Regions from separate parts of the Pseudomonas sp. S04 genome, predicted to be linked through region 4. Evidence: riboswitches for the same ligand, from Rfam matches in the RefSeq annotation. Region 4 holds a riboswitch; each other region holds the start of a gene.
What was found. A riboswitch is a leader RNA that binds a small molecule or an ion and turns the genes downstream of it on or off. The one in region 4 is predicted to bind cobalamin.

Region 1: it holds a riboswitch for cobalamin, as region 4 does, so the genes downstream of both, cobO (cob(I)yrinic acid a,c-diamide adenosyltransferase) here and cobW (cobalamin biosynthesis protein CobW) in region 4, are expected to answer to the same signal.
Region 2: it holds a riboswitch for cobalamin, as region 4 does, so the genes downstream of both, PspS04_RS17205 (TonB-dependent receptor plug domain-containing protein) here and cobW (cobalamin biosynthesis protein CobW) in region 4, are expected to answer to the same signal.
Region 3: it holds a riboswitch for cobalamin, as region 4 does, so the genes downstream of both, PspS04_RS14325 (ABC transporter substrate-binding protein) here and cobW (cobalamin biosynthesis protein CobW) in region 4, are expected to answer to the same signal.

What each region holds. Positions count from the first base shown of each region.
Region 1 covers NZ_CP019427.1:4,637,861-4,642,963, reverse strand. The annotation lists gene PspS04_RS20555 (C40 family peptidase) at 1-204, shown strand, start outside; gene PspS04_RS20550 (class I SAM-dependent methyltransferase) at 231-893, shown strand; gene PspS04_RS20545 (PQQ-dependent sugar dehydrogenase) at 903-2,216, opposite strand; cobalamin riboswitch at 2,354-2,590, shown strand; gene cobO (cob(I)yrinic acid a,c-diamide adenosyltransferase) at 2,672-3,283, shown strand; gene PspS04_RS20535 (cobyrinate a,c-diamide synthase) at 3,294-4,625, shown strand; gene bluB (5,6-dimethylbenzimidazole synthase) at 4,622-5,103, shown strand, end outside.
Region 2 covers NZ_CP019427.1:3,887,362-3,892,464, forward strand. The annotation lists gene PspS04_RS28130 (hypothetical protein) at 1-91, shown strand, start outside; gene PspS04_RS17185 (hypothetical protein) at 249-479, shown strand; gene PspS04_RS17190 (hypothetical protein) at 480-701, opposite strand; gene PspS04_RS17195 (TraR/DksA family transcriptional regulator) at 1,032-1,436, opposite strand; gene PspS04_RS17200 (glutathione S-transferase) at 1,801-2,412, shown strand; cobalamin riboswitch at 3,367-3,570, shown strand; gene PspS04_RS17205 (TonB-dependent receptor plug domain-containing protein) at 3,776-5,103, shown strand, end outside.
Region 3 covers NZ_CP019427.1:3,243,408-3,248,510, forward strand. The annotation lists gene PspS04_RS14295 (SoxR reducing system RseC family protein) at 1-281, shown strand, start outside; gene PspS04_RS14300 (hypothetical protein) at 278-745, shown strand; gene PspS04_RS14305 (DNA-binding protein) at 729-1,859, shown strand; gene PspS04_RS14310 (cytochrome C oxidase subunit IV family protein) at 1,875-2,129, opposite strand; partial or broken gene PspS04_RS14315 (c-type cytochrome) at 2,403-2,646, shown strand; gene PspS04_RS14320 (CopD family copper resistance protein) at 2,846-3,289, opposite strand; cobalamin riboswitch at 3,480-3,671, shown strand; gene PspS04_RS14325 (ABC transporter substrate-binding protein) at 3,817-4,830, shown strand; gene PspS04_RS14330 (FecCD family ABC transporter permease) at 4,827-5,103, shown strand, end outside.
Region 4 covers NZ_CP019427.1:2,450,771-2,455,873, reverse strand. The annotation lists gene cobN (cobaltochelatase subunit CobN) at 1-2,855, opposite strand, end outside; gene cobW (cobalamin biosynthesis protein CobW) at 2,859-3,926, opposite strand; cobalamin riboswitch at 4,026-4,236, opposite strand.

The sequences.
Region 1 (5,103 bases), 2.2 Mb from region 4:
ACTGGCGATGTGATCTTCTTCGCCACCAACGGCGGCTCACGGGTCAGTCACGCCGGCATCTACGTCGGCGAAGGACGCTTCGTGCACGCGCCGGCCACCGGTGGTACGGTCAAGCTCGACAGCTTGTCCAAAGCCTATTGGCAAAAAGCCTACCTGAGCGCCAAGCGCGTACTGCAACCCGAGCACCTGGCGCACAATCCCTAGTTCACAACGGGTTGGCAGAGGTGGTAATGACCGCGCGTACGCTCAATCTCGACGATGCCCTCTATCAGTACCTGCTCGACGTCTCGCTGCGCGAAACGCCGCTGCAACGTCGTCTGCGTGACGAAACCCAGGCGCTGCCCATGGCGCGTTGGCAAGTAGCGCCGGAGCAGGGCCAGTTCCTCGCGTTGCTGGTCAAGCTCAGCGGTGCGCGCCGGGTGATAGAAGTGGGGACGTTCACCGGTTACAGCGCCCTGTGCATGGCCGCGGCCCTGCCGGACGACGGGCAACTGATCTGCTGCGACATCATTGGTGACTACAACGCCACAGCGCGGCGCTACTGGCGGGAAGCCGGCCTCAGCGAGCGCATCGAACTGCGCCTGGCGCCGGCGTTGCAGACTTTGGAGCAGATCGAGCAGCAAGGGCAGGGCGGCGCTTTCGACTTGATTTTCATCGATGCCGACAAGGCCAACTATCCGGCCTACCTGGAAAGCGCCCTGCGTTTGTTGCGCAGCGGCGGCCTGGCGGTATTCGACAACACCCTGTGGAGTGGCCGGGTCCTGGAGCGCCAACCCGAGAGTGCCGATACCCGCGCCATCCAGGCACTCAACCTGGCCTTGAAGGATGATCCGCGGGTCGACCTGTCGTTATTGCCCCTGGGGGATGGCCTGACGCTGTGCCGCAAACGCTAGGCGCTGGGGTCATTGGCGGGCGGATACCCGCCACACCTTGTTGCCCACATCGTCGGCCACCAGCAAGTTACCCTGCCGATCGATCACCACGCCAACCGGCCGCCCCATGGCCTCTTCGTCCTGGTTGAGGAAGCCGCTGAGCACATCCACCGGTTGCCCGCTTGGCTTGCCGGCACTGAAGGGTACGAAGATCACTTTGTAACCGCTGTGCGGTTTGCGGTTCCACGAGCCGTGCTGGCCGATAAACGCGCCTTCGGTGAACGGGGCTGGCAACGTGCTGCCTTCGGCGAAGGCCAGGCCCAGGGAGGCTGTGTGTGGGCCCACTGCGTAGTCCGGGGCGATGGCCTTGGCCACCTGATCCGGATCTTGCGGGCTGACGCGGACATCGACGTGTTGGCCGTAGTAGCTGAACGGCCAGCCATAGAAGCCGCCATCCATGACCGACGTAATGTAGTCCGGCACCAGGTCGCTGCCGATCTCGTCTCGCTCATTGACCGCCGTCCACAGTTTGCCCGAGCTCGGTTCCCAGGCCATGCCGTTGGGATTGCGCAGGCCGGAGGCGAAAATCCGCTGATTGCCGGTGGCACGATCCACCTCCCAGATAGCGGCGCGGCCCTGTTCCTGCTCCAGGCCGTTTTCCCCGACATTGCTGTTGGAGCCCACCGTGACATACAACTTGCTGCCGTCCTGGCTGGCAATGACGTTTTTGGTCCAGTGGTGATTCAGCGTGCCACCGGGCAGGTCGATGACTTTCATGGGTTTGGTGGTGATCGAGGTTTGTCCCTCGACATAGTTGAAGCGCAGCAAACGATCGGTGTCGGCGACGTATAGGTCGTTGCCGACCAAGGTCATTCCAAACGGCGAATTGAGGTTTTCGATAAAACTGCTGCGGGTTTCGGCCACGCCATCGTGGTTGCTGTCGCGCAGCAGGGTGATGCGGTTGGCGCTGGGCACCGCGGCCCCAGCGCGGTCCATGACCTTGCCCATGACCCAGCCACGGATGCCCTTGCCATCTTCAGGCTTGGCTGGCGCATTGGTTTCTGCGACCAGTACATCGCCATTGGGCAGTACATAGAGCCAGCGCGGATGCTCCAATCCTTCGGCAAAGGCGACTACCTGGGTGCCGGGCGCTGCGGTTGGCTTGGCGCCATTGGCCCAGCCGACAGCGGGCGCGATGTTGACCGTGGGAATAAGGGTTTTGTTGGGTTCAGGCAGCTTGGGCGAAGGCCCGGTGCCATCCTCGACCCTGAGGCTCGAGGATTCTCCACAGGCGACCAGGCCTGCGGCCAGGGCGATGACACCAACGAGGCGGGACGTGGACATGCGGCTCTCCCTTAGAATGCACTGCTTAAGCCATAGAGGCGTCAGCATGACCTTAGGTTCAATTCGTCAGGTGGCGCTTTGCATTCTTGCTGCCGATTAGCCCGGCTTTAATTGACGCTCCACCCCCAACCCACTAACCTTCGCGACTTGTTTCAGGTGCTCGGTGACCCCAGGGTCGATCGAGTGAAACAGGGAAGCCGGTGAGCGCGCGTTCTATGACAGAACGGGTGACGATCCCGGCGCTGCCCCCGCAACGGTAAATGAGTGAAAACGACGCTTTGAGCCACTGTATCGGTGTCCGATATGGGAAGGCGCGTCGTCCGGCCAGCGCGCCACTCATGAGCCCGGAGACCGGCCTGATCCATCCAGCGGCATCACGGTGGGCGATGCCAGGCTTCTTGCCGTCTATTTCTATGCCTGCCCGCCGTTATCCAGCCTCAACGGAGAGCTCCCCCATGACTGATTCCCCTGATCGTGACGAACGCCATCTGGCGCGCATGCAGCGCAAAAAAGCCGTGATCGATGAGCGTATTGCCAACTCACCCAACGAATGTGGCCTGCTGCTGGTGCTGACCGGCAACGGCAAAGGCAAGAGCAGTTCGGCGTTCGGCATGCTCGCCCGCGCCATGGGCCATGGCATGCAGTGCGGTGTGGTGCAGTTCATCAAGGGCCGCAACAGCACGGGCGAGGAGCTGTTCTTCCGGCGCTTCCCGGAGCAGGTGCGGTTTCATGTGATGGGCGAAGGGTTCACCTGGGAAACCCAGGACCGCCAGCGCGATATCGCCGCTGCCGAGGCCGCCTGGCAGGTGTCCCGCGAACTGCTGCGCGACCCGGCCATCGGCCTGGTGGTGCTCGATGAGCTGAACATCGCCCTCAAGCATGGCTACCTCGATCTCGATCAGGTGCTCAGCGACCTGCAAGCCCGCCCGCCGATGCAACACGTGGTGGTTACCGGCCGCGCGGCCAAAGAGCAAATGATCGAACTGGCTGACACCGTCACCGAAATGGGCGTGATCAAGCATGCGTTCCAGGCCGGGATCAAGGCGCAAAAAGGCGTCGAGCTGTGAGCCTCTTTTCATGACCAGCAGTCGTTTTTGCCCGGCGGTACTGATCGCCGCGCCAGCCTCCGGGCAGGGTAAGACCACCGTCACCGCGGCCCTGGCCCGTTTGCACCGCAATCAGGGGCGCAAGGTCCGGGTGTTCAAGTGCGGCCCGGATTTTCTCGACCCGATGATTCTCGAACGTGCCAGTGGCCAGCCGGTGTATCAGTTGGACATGTGGATGGTCGGCGAGCAGGAAAGTCGCCGTCTGTTGTGGGAAGCCGCCGCCGAGGCTGACCTGATCCTGATCGAAGGGGTCATGGGCTTGTTCGACGGTACCCCGTCCAGTGCCGACCTGGCGCGCCACTTCGGCGTGCCGGTGCTGGGGGTGATCGACGGCACCGCCATGGCCCAGACCTTTGGTGCACTGGCGTTGGGTCTGGCGCGTTATCAGCCGGACCTGCCATTTGCCGGCGTGCTGGCCAATCGGGTGGGCACCCTGCGCCACGCTCAGTTACTCGAAGGCAGCCTTACCGAGGGCTTGCGTTGGTATGGCGCATTGTCCCGGGAAACCGGGATTGAATTGCCGAGTCGGCACCTGGGCCTGGTACAAGCCAGTGAGCTGAACGACCTCGACCTGCGCCTCGATGCAGCCGCCGAGGCCTTGGGTAGCAGTTGCCAGGTGGCCTTGCCGCCCGCAGTGGAATTTGCCGCGCCCGACGTGATCCCAGCCGAGCCTTTGCTGGCCGGTGTGCGGATCGCCGTGGCCCGGGATGAAGCCTTTGCTTTCACCTATGGCGCGAGCCTGGACTTATTGCGTGCGATGGGCGCCGAGCTGCGGTTCTTCTCGCCGATCCGCGACAGCCAGTTGCCAGAGGCAGATAGCCTGTACCTGCCTGGTGGCTACCCGGAATTGCACCATGTGGCCTTGTCAGGCAACACCGCGATGCTCGATGCCATTCGTGGTCATCACGCCGCCGGCAAGCCGCTGCTCGCCGAATGCGGCGGCATGCTGTATCTGCTGGATTCCCTGACCGACGTGCAAGGCACGCGGGCCGAACTGGTGGGTTTGCTCAAAGGCGATGCGACGATGCAAAAACGTCTGGCGGCGCTGGCGCTGCAGGCGGTCGAGCTGCCGGAAGGCGCGTTGCGTGGGCACACCTATCACCATTCCCTGACCAGCACCGAGCTTGAGCCGATTGCGCGTGGACTGAGCCCGAACGGCGGGCGAGGAGCGGAGGCGGTTTATCGTGAGGGGCGGATGACGGCTTCTTATGTGCACTTTTATTTTCCGTCCAATCCCAGCGCTGTAGCCGCGTTGTTTGCGCCAGACCCGGTGGGAGCGAGCTTGCTCGCGAAGAGGCCATGAGCAATAACGCATTCTGCGAAGCCGAACGCGCAGCGGTTTACCGCGCCATCGCCGAGCGCCGTGACATGCGCCACTTCAGCGGTGGCACGGTGGAGCCTGAGCTGCTGCGTCGTTTGCTTGAAGCTGCGCATCAGGCGCCCAGTGTTGGCCTGATGCAGCCATGGCGCTTCATTCGCATCAGCGACCGGACCTTGCGCGGGCAGCTCCAGGCGCTGGTGGAGGAGGAGCGCATCCGCACCGCCGAAGCCCTCGGCGAGCGCAGCGATGAGTTCATGAAACTCAAGGTCGAAGGCATCAATGACTGCGCCGAAGTGCTGGTTGCCGCGTTGATGGACGATCGCGAACGGCATATTTTCGGCCGCCGTACCTTGCCGGAAATGGACATGGCGTCGTTGTCCTGTGCAATCCAGAACCTCTGGCTGGCCTCCCGTGCCGAGGGCCTGGGCATGGGCTGGGTTTCGCTGTTCGAGCCCCAGGC
Region 2 (5,103 bases), 1.4 Mb from region 4:
CACAGAAACCGCTACAGGTCGTGTAAGGGGTTTCCGTATGAGCCACAACGAAGCCTGTGCCCTCGCCCGCACCTTCGAAGCCAGCCACTAAGTAACCGCCCTGTAAACCGGCGCAGGTGTTTCGTCATACCAATGACATAACTGCGCCGCCTCCCCGCAACAACTGCCATACTGCCCGACCATTGAGACCCAGCCTCCTCGGCGGACTGCGTTGCAATCAATAGAATAATTTCCAAGGGAAGGCGCACGTGACCGAATTTGATATCGGCGAGTTTTTCATCCGGGGCGAAGCCAGAGAAATCGACGGCGAATTCCAGGCAGTGATTGTTATGCGTGCCAAACCACCGCTGACCACCATCACCTATCACCAGGTCGAAAAAGACCGCTGGTTCAAGACCTGCGAAGTGGCTGCCGTCGCGGCCATGGAGTCGGCCAAGGCCCTCAAGCTCGCCGTCGATCAAGGCGCCCTGAAGAGCTGATCAGACTTTCGCTGCTGCGGCCCGTGGCCTCTCGGGCTGCCCGGCATTCAACTGCGCCAACCAGGCATCCTTGCAGGCTTGCGCCTCTGTGCGGCTGCCAAAGGCCGTTCCGTACTGCTCGCCATTGAGCAGGACCACCCAGCACACTGCTTGCCCCAACGCCCGCAACCCGGCAGGCACACCACTGCCAATCATCACGGCAACATCGACCTTACATTGCATGAACCCCCCTCGGGATATTCATTAGCTTCCTATCAATAGGCCTATGGTAATGAATAGCCGAACGGGGAAATAGCGATGTGCCTGCACTATTTAGTTGCGTAACCGGTAACAATCGCGCGTAGGAGCGAGCTTGCTCGCGATGGACGTTAACGATGACGCGTATAACCTGAACAAACGCGCTGTCTTTGAGTTCATCGCGAGCAAGCTCGCTCCTACAATGACCAGCATTACGCCAAACGCAAAAATCGCAACCTGCAGCAACGTCCGCCTCGGACGCTGTTGCAAGTTGCGATTTGTTTGCGGCAACCCTCTAAGGGTGACCCGCGCGAATCAAGCTTGACGCTGGTGCTTGTCGATCTGCTCGTGACGTTCTTGAGCTTCGATGCAGTACTTGGTGGTCGGGCTGATCAGCAGGCGCTTGAGGCCAATAGCCTCGCCGCTGTCGTCGCACCAGCCAAAACTGTCGTCAGCGATGCGCTCCAGGGCACGTTCCAGCTGAGGCAGCATGCGCTGGTCACGGTCAATGGCGTTCACCAGCCAGGTGCGCTCTTCTTCGACCGAAGCCGCGTCAGCCGGATCTGCCGGGGTGTCCAGGCTTTCAATGGCGATGCGGTTCTGCTCGATACGCTCGTGGGTTTCCACCTTCATGTTTTGCAGCAGCTCAGTGAAATAAGCCTGTTGCTCGGCATTCATGTAGTCATCCGCCGGCATGGCCAGCAACTTATCCTTTGTCATTGATTTCTCTATAAAAAATACGTGCATTAAGGCGAATCAGGATGCGTTCCGGTCAACCTGCCAGGTTTCGCAAAGGCGCCATACATTCCAAGCGCCACCCAGCAGTCAATTTACGAGGGGGCGGCAGTCTAAGGCCGAGGGGCGGCCTCAGCAACTGAAAAGACAGGGAATTTGTCTGACAAAGCCCTTAAATTGCTCTGCGGCAAGCTTTGGGCGTTTATCGGAGTGCGTTTATAGCAAGAAATTCAACCCAGCGGCTGTATATAGAAGACAAACGGCGACAGGCGCCCGCCAGAAGTGTTCAAGGCCAGTCATTTAGCGCTAGATTCTGTCCCTAGCCCCGCCACTCTCCAAGGAGTTGTACATGAAGCTGATCGGAATGCTCGATTCACCTTATGTAAGACGTGTCGCCATCAGCCTCAAGACCCTGGACATCCCGTTCGAGCACGCCTCGATTTCGGTGTTCCGCGGTTTCGAGGCGTTCCAGGCGATCAACCCGGTGGTCAAGGCGCCCACGCTGGTGCTGGACGACGGCGAAGTGCTGATGGATTCGACCCTGATCATCGACTACCTGCAAGCCCTGGGCAGCCCGGGTAAAAGCCTGATGCCGGCGTCCCTGGATCAGCGCCTGCGCTCCTTGCGGCTGATCGGCCTGGCATTGGCCGCGTGCGAGAAGTCGGTGCAGATCTATTACGAACGCAACTTGCGCCCCGCCGAGAAACAACATGCGCCCTGGCTGGAGCGGGTCAGCGGGCAATTGCATGCGGCGTACTCGGCACTGGAGCGGGAACTGGCCAGGCAACCACTGCCCATGGATGGCACCTTGCAACAGGACGGCATCACCCTCGCCGTAGCCTGGAGCTTCACCCTGCTGGTGGTGCCCGATCAGGTCGACATCACGCAGTTTCCACTGATCAGCGCATTTACCGCGTATGCCGAACAGCAGCCGGCGTTTATCGAGACCCCGATGACCTGAGGCCTCGCCTGATGCTTGCCGCTCCCGGCCTGCCCGCGATGGCCTTTCAGATATCGCCATCGCGGTATAGGTATCTACACAACTGTGGTGCGACGTTGCACCTGTGGGCCTCTGGGGTGTTGGATTAGACCGAGTACATATCCATTTCTTCGGTAACGGCCTCCTATGGTTCCGCCTGACGGCGGCTCACTTTTGGACAGCGCAAAAGTAAGCAAAACGCTCTTGCCCCACCACTCGGCACCTCGCTTAGGCTCGGTGTGCCCTCACTCCGGCTTGAATCCGTGGGCCGCCGCCACGCGCCATCCATGGCGCGGGGCGGCTAACCCGGCGTCCTGCCGGGTTACCCACGGCTTCAAGCCTGCGTTCGGCCAGCGTGGTTAACGGGGCGCCCAGGATCAAAAGCCAGAGCCAGAGCCAGAGCCAGAGCCAGAGCCAGATCAAAAGATTGCTGACTTCGTCAGCGTCTTAGGAAGTAGAAGCCACACCGCGCATGCCCCAGCGATCAGGTCGGCTTTAAGGCCGCCTCGCTTTGTTTTTGATCCTGGGCGCCCCGTTAACCACGCTGGCCGGAGTCCGATATTGATTTGGGGGGTAAACCGGCAGGACGCCGGTTTAGCCGCACTGGGCCAGGGAGGGCCCATTGCGGCGGCCCCCCAAATCAATGTCGGAGTACGGGCATGCCGAGCCTAAGCGAGGCACCGAGTGGTGGGGAAAGAGCGTTTTGCTTACTTTTGCGCTGTCCAAAAGTGAGCCGCCGTCAGGCGGAACCATAGGAGGCCGTTACCGCAGAAATGGATATGTACCCCGCCTAATCCAACCCCCCAGAGGCCGCCACGCAAGCAAGCTCCCTCGCCCCAGGCCGCTACAAATTTGTGTAGATACCTACGGCCATCGCGAGCAAGCCTTGCACCTAGCGCCCACCTGATTATTTGACGAACGGTCATCCGAGTGTTCAGATACCGCCCAGTTTCAGGTGTCTCATGCCGCCGTGCATGAGGTGAAACGGGAAACCGGTGCGCCCTTTCAGGGTTAGTCCGGTGCTGCCCCCGCAACGGTAAGCGAGTGACGCGTTCGACAGACCACTGGGCCCAAAGGCCTGGGAAGGTGAACGCTTCGAGCCTCGCAAGCCCGGAGACCGGCCTGGAATTTCTGTTTGGCAAACCTGCGGTGGGCGGGCATGGGCCGGTATTGGCGCGTGTCCGGTACTTTCTCCTGCGTGCTTCTGCGAAGATTTTTTTCGAGAAGACCAAAAATGACTCAGATTCCAACTCCTTCCAGCCAGGACCAGCGTCCTGCGCGACTGTATGCCTGTGGCGCCCTGCTCTGCCTGATCAGCCCACCCGCCCTGGCCGACACCTCGGCCATGACCCTCGACCAGCAACTCGTCAGCGCCCCGTCGGTGGAATCCACCACCGTCGCCGAAATGGCGCGGTTCGGCAGCAAGGTCGAGATCATCGACCGCGCCCGGATCGAACGCGCCGGCCCCGACGCCGACATCACCCGCGTGCTGCAGATGTCAGTGCCCGGCCTCTACGTCGCGCCGAAAAACGGCCCCTTCGACTACGCCAACTATTCGCTGCTGGGTGGGCGCAACGACGACACGCTGATCCTGCTCGATGGCGTGCGCCTGAACAATCGCCTGTACGGTGGGCTCTACCTCGACACCCTGCCGGCCAATGCCATCGAACGCATCGAAGTGCTCAAGGGCGGACAAAGCCTGCTGTTCGGCACCCAGGCCGTGGCCGGGGTGATCAACATCGTCACCCGCAGCGCCCAGACCCGCGAGACCTCCGGTGAAGTCAACATGGGCCTGGACAGTTTCATGGGCCACAGCGGCGACGCGCGCGCCGAACAGATCGTCAGCAACGGCTTTGGCGACCTTGGCTTGCTGGCGTACGTCAGCCACAACGTCTCCGACGGCTACCAGCCATTTCGCAGCAGTGACATGCGCAGCACCGCCACCGACCGCAAGCGCGGCTACGAAGTCAGCACCTTTGGCGCCAAGGCCACCCAGGCCTTCGGCGACGATTCGCGCCTGGAACTGTTCTACCAGTACAGCGACGCCAACCTGGACTTCGCCCGCCCCACGGACAACCGCAACACCAGCAACGACCGGGTGCAACAGATCGCCACGGCGACCTTCGAACAGCAGGTCAATCAAGACCTGAGCTACTTCCTCAAAGGCCACGTCAACGACTGGGACACCCGCTACACCCGGGTCTACAACCTCGAAGGCGGCGGCACCCGGGTGCTCAATCACAACGACTACTGGGGCTTCACCGACTGGGGCCTGCAGGCCGAGGGCAAGGCCGAACTGCCCGATGGCCACGTACTGGTGTTCGGCAGCGACAACCAATGGTTCAAGGGCCAGGACGATGTCATGGTCATCGACAACCAACAGGCCGAAGCCCACGCGCTGTATACCCAATTGCGCCCGGTGATCGCCGCGCTACCGGACTGGCACCCGAGCATCGGCGTTCGCCAGGAGCACCTGAGCGGCGGTGAAAGCGCCACGGTCGGCATGCTCACCTCACTCTACGACCTGACGGAGCACTGGGCATTGCGAGGCCAGTTCGGCAGCGCCTACAAGCTGCCCAATGCCGAGCAGTTGTACGTCAACGAACCTGGCGAGGAGATGGGCAATCCCAACCTCAAGGCCGAGAAGAGCCGCAATGCCGAACTCGGCCTGGA
Region 3 (5,103 bases), 790 kb from region 4:
TTTGGTACCTGTACCACGTCATGACCCTGTGGACGATTCCCAACCACCTGACCGAATGGGAAGTCCGCCGCCTCCAGAAAATGGCCCCGCAGGCCTTGCCCGAAGTGATGCGCCAATGGTCGGAACCGCTGCCGAAGGAACAATGGGCGAAACCGAGTGAAGAACTGCTGCGCCTGAGCGCACAGGTCCACGCCCTGCATAAACGCCAACCGCGACGCCCGATCACCGAGATTTTTGCCGAGGTGCAGCGTTTAAATCCGACCGACAAACGCCGCGCATGAGCTGTTATAGCCGTAAAGCCCTGCTCGACTATCAGGAAAAATGCCCGGAGCTGAGCCGGAGTGGCAAAGCGACTCATCGCCTGGGGATCGGCGCCCACCGTCTTTCCGTGCCGCTCCACAGTCGTGGAGTACCGCGCGAGCGCAAGGACGTTATCAGTGAGGAAGTGGCAAACAGCCTGCGCATTGTGCAAACAGGACCCGACCGGTTGGTGTTATGCCTGCAATACCCGCTGGACCTTGATGCTGAATTTACCCCGGCGTCCGAAACGTTGGAGCTGGCAGTCTGTATCCAGAGCTTGAACGCCAAGGGCGCGTGGGTTTCTCGCATTCGGATCGTTCGCCTGAACCCTCGGGGTGACGGTCGCTTTCCGGCGTTAGCCCCTCAATCCGTTACCGAGCATCCGCCCATGTTGCTGGTTGAGACCCATTTGCTGGAGTTGGCTGACCATGCCCACCAACCTTGATAGCCCGATACCCGCGCCGCAGCTTGAGCAACCTCGAAAAGCCGGTGATGTCGAACCGTTTCCCAGCGGGAAGATCACCTATCTCGCGCCGTTGCCATTGCCGACACCGTTGCCGCCGCATGGTCCGCATATCGGGGATCTGAATGACGTGTACATGGACTTTGGCTTGGGTTCACCGCAGGTGTTTTCATGGCAGGTCGTATTAGGTGGACCATTCAGCGTTGCCTTCTCGATCGCATTTTTGATACCTCTATTTGGCGGCTTCATGTTTTTTTTGTTCGGGATGGGTTGGGACGATGTTTCTCATGCCATAAAAGGGGTTTTCAATGAGGCGTACGGACCAGCCATACAGGGCGGTTTTTTAATGCTGCTCATCCTCCTCTGCACTTGGCGCCACACCCACAATAAACGCGTCCACATCATCCCCACCCGCTTCAACCGCCAACGCCGCGAAGTCTGCTTCATGCCCGAAGACGCCACCGAACCCGTCTTCGTCACTTGGGAATCCCTCTCCGCCTGGGTCATCGAAGCCCAAGGCGCCACTCAATACGGCATCCACCGCCAATACGGCATGGGCATCGGTTTCCAGCACGGCGAGACCCTGACCAGCGTCGAATTCCCCTGCTTCGGTCTTTCCCTGGCCATCAGCCACTGGGAAGCGATTCGCGGCTACATGGAATACGAAATCCACGACCTCAAATCCATCCAGGACCCGCTAGACCTGCAAGGCCCGAACGACCCGCCCCACGAAGGCCTGCACACCTTCCACAACGCCCGCGCCCGTATGCACCAGCAAATCCGTGACGGCCAACGTGGTCGAGTGTCCGGTTTCTTCTGGTACCTGTACCACGTGATGACCCTGTGGACGATTCCCAACTACCTGACCGAATGGGAAGTCCGCCGCCTACAGAAAATGGCCCCGCACGCATTACCCGAAGCGATGCGCCAATGGTCCGAGCCGTTACCGAAGGATCAATGGGCCAAGCCGAGTGAAGAATTGCTGCGCATGAGCGCACAGGTACGAGCACTGCACAAGCGACAGCCAAGACGAGCCATTACCGAGATTTTTGCCGAGGCCCAGCGCTTGAACCCGACCGACAAACATCACGCATGAGTTATTTCAGGTTAATTAACCGACCAACACCAGCGTCAACCCCACAACCACCGCCAACACAAGCGCCCAGCTCAACATCAACCGCCGCCACAGTCGCAGCGCGTGGCGCATCTCCATGAAGCCATCGGTGATCAACCACGCTTTGCCGACCGCCACCAGCAAAATGACCACCGACAGCAGCCACGTCGCGCCCATCTGTGCCAGCACCACCGTGCACACGCTTAACGTGGCCAGCGCTGCCCAGCAGACCAGCAAGAACCTGGAAGCGATTCGATCGGGTGTTCGCAAGACTGGGTACGGTCCATGGGCTGCCTGTTCCAAAAGCGGATTCAAGGAACACGCTACGGGCCCCTGCGACAACCTGGCAAATGAGATGGCCGGCAAACTTGATCGTCGTCAAGCGAACATTGGCCTGCTCGGGCATAGCCGTGCACGGCACTAAGAACCTGCGTTCTGCGCTGCAGTTTCAGCACATCGCAAAGGTCTTGCCTGAGGAGAAATGGAGTGCTGATCAGCAATAGAAAAACGTTTGCTCTGACTGGTTGCGCCGGCTGCCACGGTGTTTTGCGCAAAAGGGGCCACGGGCAAACCGCTGACACCGGACATCACCCAGTCCCGTGGGCAACCGTTTCTCGAGGCATTGATTACCTACGGTTCGCCGGCGGGCATGCCGAACTGGGGAACGTCGAATGCGCTGACCAAGGATCAGATCACGTCAATGGTCAAGTTCATTCAGCACACGCCGCCGACGCCACCGGAATGGGGCATGGCCGAGACGCTGAAAACCTGAAAAGTGTTGGTCAAACCTGAAGTTGGGATCGAGTACGCCCTGATCGCAGCGGGCGATCAGCTCGCCGGGGTTGTGTAGGATATCGAGCATGACGGGGCTCCGAGACTGGCTGCGGATCAACAGTGTGATCAATACGCCTTGATTTGCGTCAAGCACAAACAAAGTCCTGGAAGGACAGACCACCGGTCAACGCCGATCACCAGGTCAGATAGAACATAGCCTTGGCCAGCAGCACGATAACGATCATGTGACAGAACAGGCTGACGTGTATGAACCGCAGGTATCGCGGGCTCATTCGGCCACTTTTGAACAAAAACATGGCCATCAGGAAGTGCAGCAGTACGCTTGCGGCCACCACGATTTTCAAGGCCAGTAATGTGCCGAACGATGAAGCCCATGGTGCGCCAAGGACTGGCAGGTAGCGCAGCCAGACCATGCCCAGCCCCGCACTGAATAACACCAGCAGCACCCACGGCATCAGCGAACGCGCGCGCCGACCGATGCCCTGCTCGACCAGCAGCATGACCCTGGCGGGTAGCTGTTTGCGGATGTTTTCCAGGAACAGGACCTCAAAGAACACCGTGCCGATAAAGATCAGGGCGGCAAACAGGTGCAGCGTCAGAAGAAGCGGATAGATCATGGTGGCTTCGCCTAGAGTCAAGACAACCCGCTACGCCACAAGCGCACGGGATGTCGGTCTCTAGAGACTACAGAGCCGCCCGTTCCATGTGGTTGACATCGATCAAGTAAGCCACAACGCCCCCACTCTGAATCGCCGCGGGTTTTGTAGCCCGTGAACAGAACATACGTTCGCCTCCAACTCCCCAATCGACTACCATGCCGCCGCCGGTTTCCACTTGGGAATAATAGGGAATCCGTGATGCGCGCAACGCATCAAACGGAACTGCCCCCGCAACTGTAGGTGCTGAGCCTGCTCCTTAACTGCCACTGGGATCACCCGGGAAGGCTGGAGCACGCCATGACGCATCAGTCAGGAGACCTGCCGGCGACGCAACAATCACTAACCGGCGGGGTGTCCGGGAGGGACATCCTTGCGCGTGCGTCACTTTGGTGATCGACCCCTGCCCGGCTTTTCGGCAGCGCTCGTTGATGTGTTTCCAGGCCCTACACCCCAGCTCCGTGTACGGTTCAAATGGAGATTGCATCATGCTGCTGCCCCGCGTTGTCGCCCTCGCCACGGGCCTGGGTCTTTGTTCACTGGCCCAGGCTGCGCCCACTCAGTACCCGCTGACGCTGCAAAACTGTGGCAGCACACAGACCTTCGCCCACGCCCCGGCTCGGGCCGTGACGATTGGCCAGGCCGGGACCGAAATGCTCTTTGCCCTGGGGCTGGGAGACAAACTGGTCGGGACTTCCCTGTGGTTCAACGATGTGTTGCCCCAGTACCAGGCGCAAAACGCCGGGATCGAACGCCTGGCCGATAACGATCCAAGTTTCGAGTCGGTAATCGGCAAGCGCCCGGAGTTGGTCGCCGTCGAGCTGGAGTGGATGGTAGGTCCGCAAGGGGTGGTGGGTACACGGGAGCAGTTTGACGAGCTGAAGATTGCGACCTACCTGATGCCCTCGGACTGTGAGTCCAAGGACAACCTGGTGGGGGCCGACGGTACTCGCCTGGCGCCGTTCCGGGTCGACAGTCTCTATAAGAGCATCAGCCAGCTAGGGGAGATTTTTGATGTCCAGGAGCGTGCGCAGCAGTTGAACGCGCAGCTCAAAGCCAGCCTGGCCAAATCGGTGGCCACGGTGCAGAACCAGGACCTGAAGCACACCAGCGCGCTGGTCTGGTTCTCCAGCGCCAGCCTGGATATCGATCCCTATGTCGCCGGACACAAGGGTATTCCCGACTTCATGCTCAATACCCTGGGCGTGCGCAACGTGGTGGAGTCCGACGAAGAGTGGCCAAGCGTCGGCTGGGAAACCATTGCCAAGGCGAACCCGACCTTCCTGGTCATCGCGCGCATGGATCGTCGGCGTTTTCCAGCTGACGACTATCAAAAGAAACTGCAATTCCTGCGCAGCGACCCGGTGACCCGCAACATGGACGCGGTCAAACACAACCGCATCATTATCCTCGACGCCATGGCCATGCAGGCCAGCGTGCGGATGTTCGACGGCCTTGAAACCCTGGCTACTGCCCTCAACAGCTACGACCTGGCGCAATGACGGCGATGCTACTGCGTACCTCATTGGCACTGGCGACCCTGCTGATCGCGCTGATTGCCGGTGTGACCATCGGCGAAACCAGCATTGAGCCAACGGTGGTGTTCCAGGTGCTGGCCAACAAGCTGTGGGCCGCCGGTTATGCCCTGGACCCCATCGACGAAGGCATCGTCTGGAACTACCGCTTGACCCGCGCACTGGTGGCGGCGGCGTGCGGTGCGGGGCTGGCGACTTGCGGGGTGATCCTGCAATCGCTGTTGCGCAACCCATTGGCCG
Region 4 (5,103 bases):
CAGACCGGACGCACGCCCATCAATGCCATGGCCTGGGCGATGTCGTCGCCGCCGGTGCGCATGGTGGCCGTGCCCCATACCGACAGGCCGAGCTGGCGCAAGTGATCGCCGTGGTCCTGCAGGTGGCGTTCGAGGATCAGATTGGCCGACTGGAAACCGATGCGCCAGGCGGTGGTGGTTGGCAGGTTGCGCACGTCCACCGAGTAGAAGTTACGGCCGGTGGGCAGCACGTCGAGACGCCCGCGACTTGGCGCGCCACTCGGGCCGGCCGGGACAAACCGCCCGGCCAGGGCGTCGAGCAAGCCGCGCATTTCCGCCGGGCCACAGGCATCCAGGCGCGGTGCGACGACTTCGCGCAGGTGGCCGATGATCGCGTTGACTTCAGCCCAGCATGGGTCCTGAGGGAGCAAGCCGCTGGGGTCAATCGCTTCGCGAGCAGGCTCGCTCCCACGGGGGAACGGCTGCGGCGCAAGCGGGGTGACTGCCTGCTCGATCAACTGCGCGGCAAACAGCTCAAGGCGCTCGCGGGTGTCACCGGCAGTGCGCCAGGCGTCCTCGCCAAGACCCTGCAACTCGTCCGGCTTGGGGCCGCTCCACGGTGCCGACAACTCACAGTCCAGCGGATCAAAACCCAGGCCGAACGCCTTGGCCAAGGCCCGCAGCAAGCTCGACTGCGCGCCCCGCCCGTCGCCCCGGGGGATGCGCAGCAGGGCCAGCAAGGTGTCGATGCGCAGGCGCCCGCTGGGCGATTCGCCGAACACATGCAGGCCATCGCGAATCTGCGACTCCTTGAGGTCGCACAGGTAGGTGTCCAGGCGCGGCAGCCAGATCGCCGCATCGGCCTGGCTGTCGAGTTTGCCGTCCAGTTGCAATTCCCGATCGATGTGGGTTTCGCGCACCAGTTCGAGAATCTCCCGCTGTAGCTCACGGGCGCGCCGTGGGTCGAGCAACTGGGCTTCGTAGTATTCGTCCGCCAGCAACTCGAGGTTGCGCAGCGGGCCGTAGGTTTCGGCGCGGGTCAGCGGTGGCATCAGGTGATCGATGATCACCGCCTGGGTCCGGCGCTTGGCCTGGGCGCCCTCTCCCGGGTCATTGACGATAAACGGATAGATGTTCGGCAGCGGCCCCAGCAGCGCATCCGGCCAGCAACTCTCAGACAGGCCGACGCCCTTGCCCGGTAGCCATTCAAGGTTGCCGTGCTTGCCCACGTGAACCAGTGCATGGGCGCCGTAGACCTGGCGCAGCCAGAAATAGAACGCCAGGTAACCGTGGGGCGGCACCAGGTCCGGGTCGTGATAGACCGCGCTCGGGTCGACCTGATAACCCCGCGCCGGCTGGATGCCGACGAAGGTCAGGCCAAAGCGCAGCCCGGCGATCATCATGCGCCCGCCGCGGAACATCGGGTCGTCCTGCGGCGCGCCCCAACGCGCCAGCACCGCAGCGCGATTGGCTGCGGGCAAGGCGCCGAACAGCGCGTGATAGTCATCCAGCGCCAGGCTTTGCTGGCAGGGACGCTGGTCGATGCTGTCCAGGTCGTTGCTGACCCCGCCGAGCAGTTGGCGGATCAGCTCGGTGCCGCTGTCCGGCAGCTCGCCAGGCAGCGGATAACCTTCGGCCTGCAGCGCCCGCAGGATGTTCAAGGCCGCGGCCGGGGTGTCCAGGCCAACGCCATTGCCGATGCGGCCGTCACGGGTTGGGTAGTTGGCGAGAATCAACGCCACGCGTTTTTGCCCATTCTCCACCCGCGCCAGTTCGCTCCAGCGGCGCGCCAGTTCGGCGACAAAATCCATGCGCTCCGGTTGCGCCCGGTAGCAGACCACGTCGCACTGGCTGCGCTCGCTGCGCCAGGCCAGGTCCTTGAAGCTGATGGGACGGCTGATGATGCGCCCGTCCAGTTCCGGCAAGGCAATGTGCATCGCCAGGTCCCGCGGCCCCAGGCCCTGTTCGCTGGCGCGCCAGCCCGGCTCGTTGTCCTGGGCGCAGATCGCCTGGATCACCGGGATGTTGCGGCGAAACGGCCGCAGGTGCGGCGCTTCCGGGCTGGATTGGGCAAACCCGGTGGTATTGAGAATCACCGAGGCCAGGACTTGATCCAGCCAGTCCTCGACCACCGCCAGGCAACCGGGCTCTTTCAGGCTGGCCAGGGCAATCGGCAACGGGTTGAGCCCCGCCGCCTGCAAGCGCTGGCAGAAAATATCGATGAAGGCGGTGTTGGCCGCCTGCAAATGGGAACGGTAGAACAGCACTGCCGCCACCGGCTGCCCGGCCTGCCAGTCGGTTTGCCAGGTGGCCAGGTCGGGCTGGCTGTGCCGCGGGTGATAGATCGCGGTACGCGGCAGGGCTTGCGGTTCGGCCCACGGGTAGTCGCGCCCGAGCCAGCGACTGGCCAGGCAGCGGTACAGGTCCAGGGCATTGCTTTTGCCGCCCTGGCGCAGGAAGTGCCACAGCCGCTCGCGGTCCTGCACCGGCACCGTACTCAGGTCGCTGAGCTCCGGATCGGGACGGTCATCGCCCGGCACCAGGATCAGTTGCACCCCGCGCTTGGACAGCTCCACCAGACGCTCGACGCCGTAGCGCCAATAGCTGATGCCACCGTGCAGCGAAATCAGGATGACCTTGGCATGGCGCAGCACCTGGTCGACGTAGAGGTCGACCGACGCATGGTTCTGCACCTGCATCGGGTTGGCCAGGCGCAGGCTCGGGTAGTCATCCGGCAGTTGCTGGGCCACTTCGGCCAACAGTGCCAGGCTGGAGTCGCCGCTGCACAGGATCACCAGGTCGGCGGGGGTTTGCCCGAGGTCGGCAATGTTGTCGTCGGCAACAAAACCGCCGGGCTGGGTCCTGAGCAGGTGCATGGGTCAGACGCTGAGCGCGGCGCGCAGTTGCGCTTCGAGCAAGGACGCATCCAGCGCCTGGCCGATCAGCACCAGGCGTGTGGTACGTGCTTCGTCCGCGCCCCACTGCCGGTCGAAATGCTTGTCGAAGCGCGTGCCCACGCCCTGGATCAGCAAGCGCATCGGCTTGTTCGGGATCGCGGCGAAACCCTTGACCCGCAGGATGCCGTGCTGGACCACCAGTTGGGTCAAGGCATCGAGCAGCAGGCTTTCGTCGGCTTGCGGCAGTTCGATGGAGATCGAGTCAAAGGCGTCGTGATCGTGGTCATCGTGATCATCACCGTCGTGATGGTGATCGTGATGGCTGTGGCGGCTGTCGATGTGTTCTTCGGAACCGGCACCCAGGCCAATCAGCACGTCGAGCGGCAAGCGCCCGCTGCTGGCTTCGATGATCTTGACCGCTGGCGGCAGCTCCTCGGCAACTTCCAGGCGTACCCGGGCCAGGTCTTCAGGGCTGATCAGGTCGGCCTTGTTGAGGATTACCAGGTCGGCACTGGCCAGTTGGTCAGCGAACAGTTCGTGCAGCGGCGACTCGTGGTCCAGGTTCGGGTCGAGTTTGCGCTGGGCGTCGACCTGGTCCGGGAAGGCGGCGAAGGTGCCAGCGGCCACGGCCGGGCTGTCGACCACGGTGATCACCGCGTCGACTGTGCAGGCGCTGCGGATTTCCGGCCACTGGAAGGCCTGGACCAGCGGCTTGGGCAAGGCCAGGCCGGAGGTTTCGATGAGGATGTGGTCGAGGTCGCCGCGACGGGCCACCAGTTCGCGCATCACCGGGAAAAACTCTTCCTGGACGGTGCAGCACAGGCAGCCGTTGGCCAGCTCATACACCCGGCCTGTAGCTTCTTCTTCGGTGCAACCGATGGTGCACTGCTTGAGGATGTCGCCGTCGATGCCCAGCTCGCCGAACTCGTTGACGATCACCGCAATGCGACGGCCCTGGGCGTTGTCGAGCATGTGCCGAAGCAAGGTGGTTTTACCCGAGCCGAGGAAGCCGGTGACGATGGTGACGGGGAGTTTGGCCAGTGTTTTCATCGGATGCCCTTTGGCAAGGTGGCGGGCATACGGGACGAGAAGCCACAACGCGCAGGCGTGCGGAAAGCGTTCGCCACCGGATCACCCCGCCCGGTTGTAGTGAGAATCTGGATCGAGGCAGGTCTCCTGGCTGACGGTGGGCCGGTCTTTCGACTGGCGGTTCCTGCGCCTTCCCGCCGCTTGAGATCAAGCGTGCAGTGGCCTGGCAGAAACAGCACCGTTCACAGTTGCGGGGGCAGCCGCGGCATCAACCGCGTTCCCTTCTTAGCTTCGGCGCACGCGCCAAAGAACCTCGAAGGCGCAAGGCTACGCATCGCGTCGGGGCGGGTCAATGTTCATGCCGTGTTCTGTGGTGCCAGGAATGCGGCCATCGCGGGCAAGCCTTGCTCCTACAGGGGAGTGGGAACACTGGTGGCAGCGGGTTTGCCCGCGATGGGCATAGGTATCTACACAACTTTGTAGCGGTCTGTGGCGAGGGGGCTTGCTCGTGTGGCGGCCTCTGGGGTGTTGGATTAGACCGAGTACATATCCATTTTTGCGGTAATGGCCTCCTATGGTTCCGCTTTTACAGCGGCTCACTTTTGGAGGAGCCCAAAAGTAAGCAAAAGGCTCTTGCCCCACCACTCGGCACCTCGCTTAGGCTCGGTGTTCCCTCACTCCGGCTTGAATCCGTGGGCCGCCGCCACGCGCCATCCATGGCGCGGGGCGGCTAACCCGGCGTCCTGCCGGGTTACCCACGGCTTCAAGCCTGCGTTCGGCCAGCGTGGTTAACGGGGCGCCCAGGATCAAAAGCCAGAGCCAGAGCCAGAGCCAGAGCCAGATCAAAAGATTGCTGACTTCGTCAGCGTCTTAGGAAGTAGAAGCTACACCGCGCATGCCCTAGCGATCAGGTCGGCTTTTAGGCCGCCTCGCTTTGTTTTTGATCTTAGGCGCCCCGTTAACCACGCTGGCCGGAGTCCGATATTGATTTGGGGGGTAAACCGGCAGGACGCCGGTTTAGCCGCACTGGGCCAGGGAGGGCCCATTGCGGCGGCCCCCCAAATCAATGTCGGAGTACGGGCATGCCGAGCCTAAGCGAGGCACCGAGTGGTGGGGTAAGAGCGTTTTGCTTACTTTTGCCTGGGCCGGCATTCCGGCTGTTCAAAAGTGAGCCGCCGTCAGGCGGAACCATAGGAGG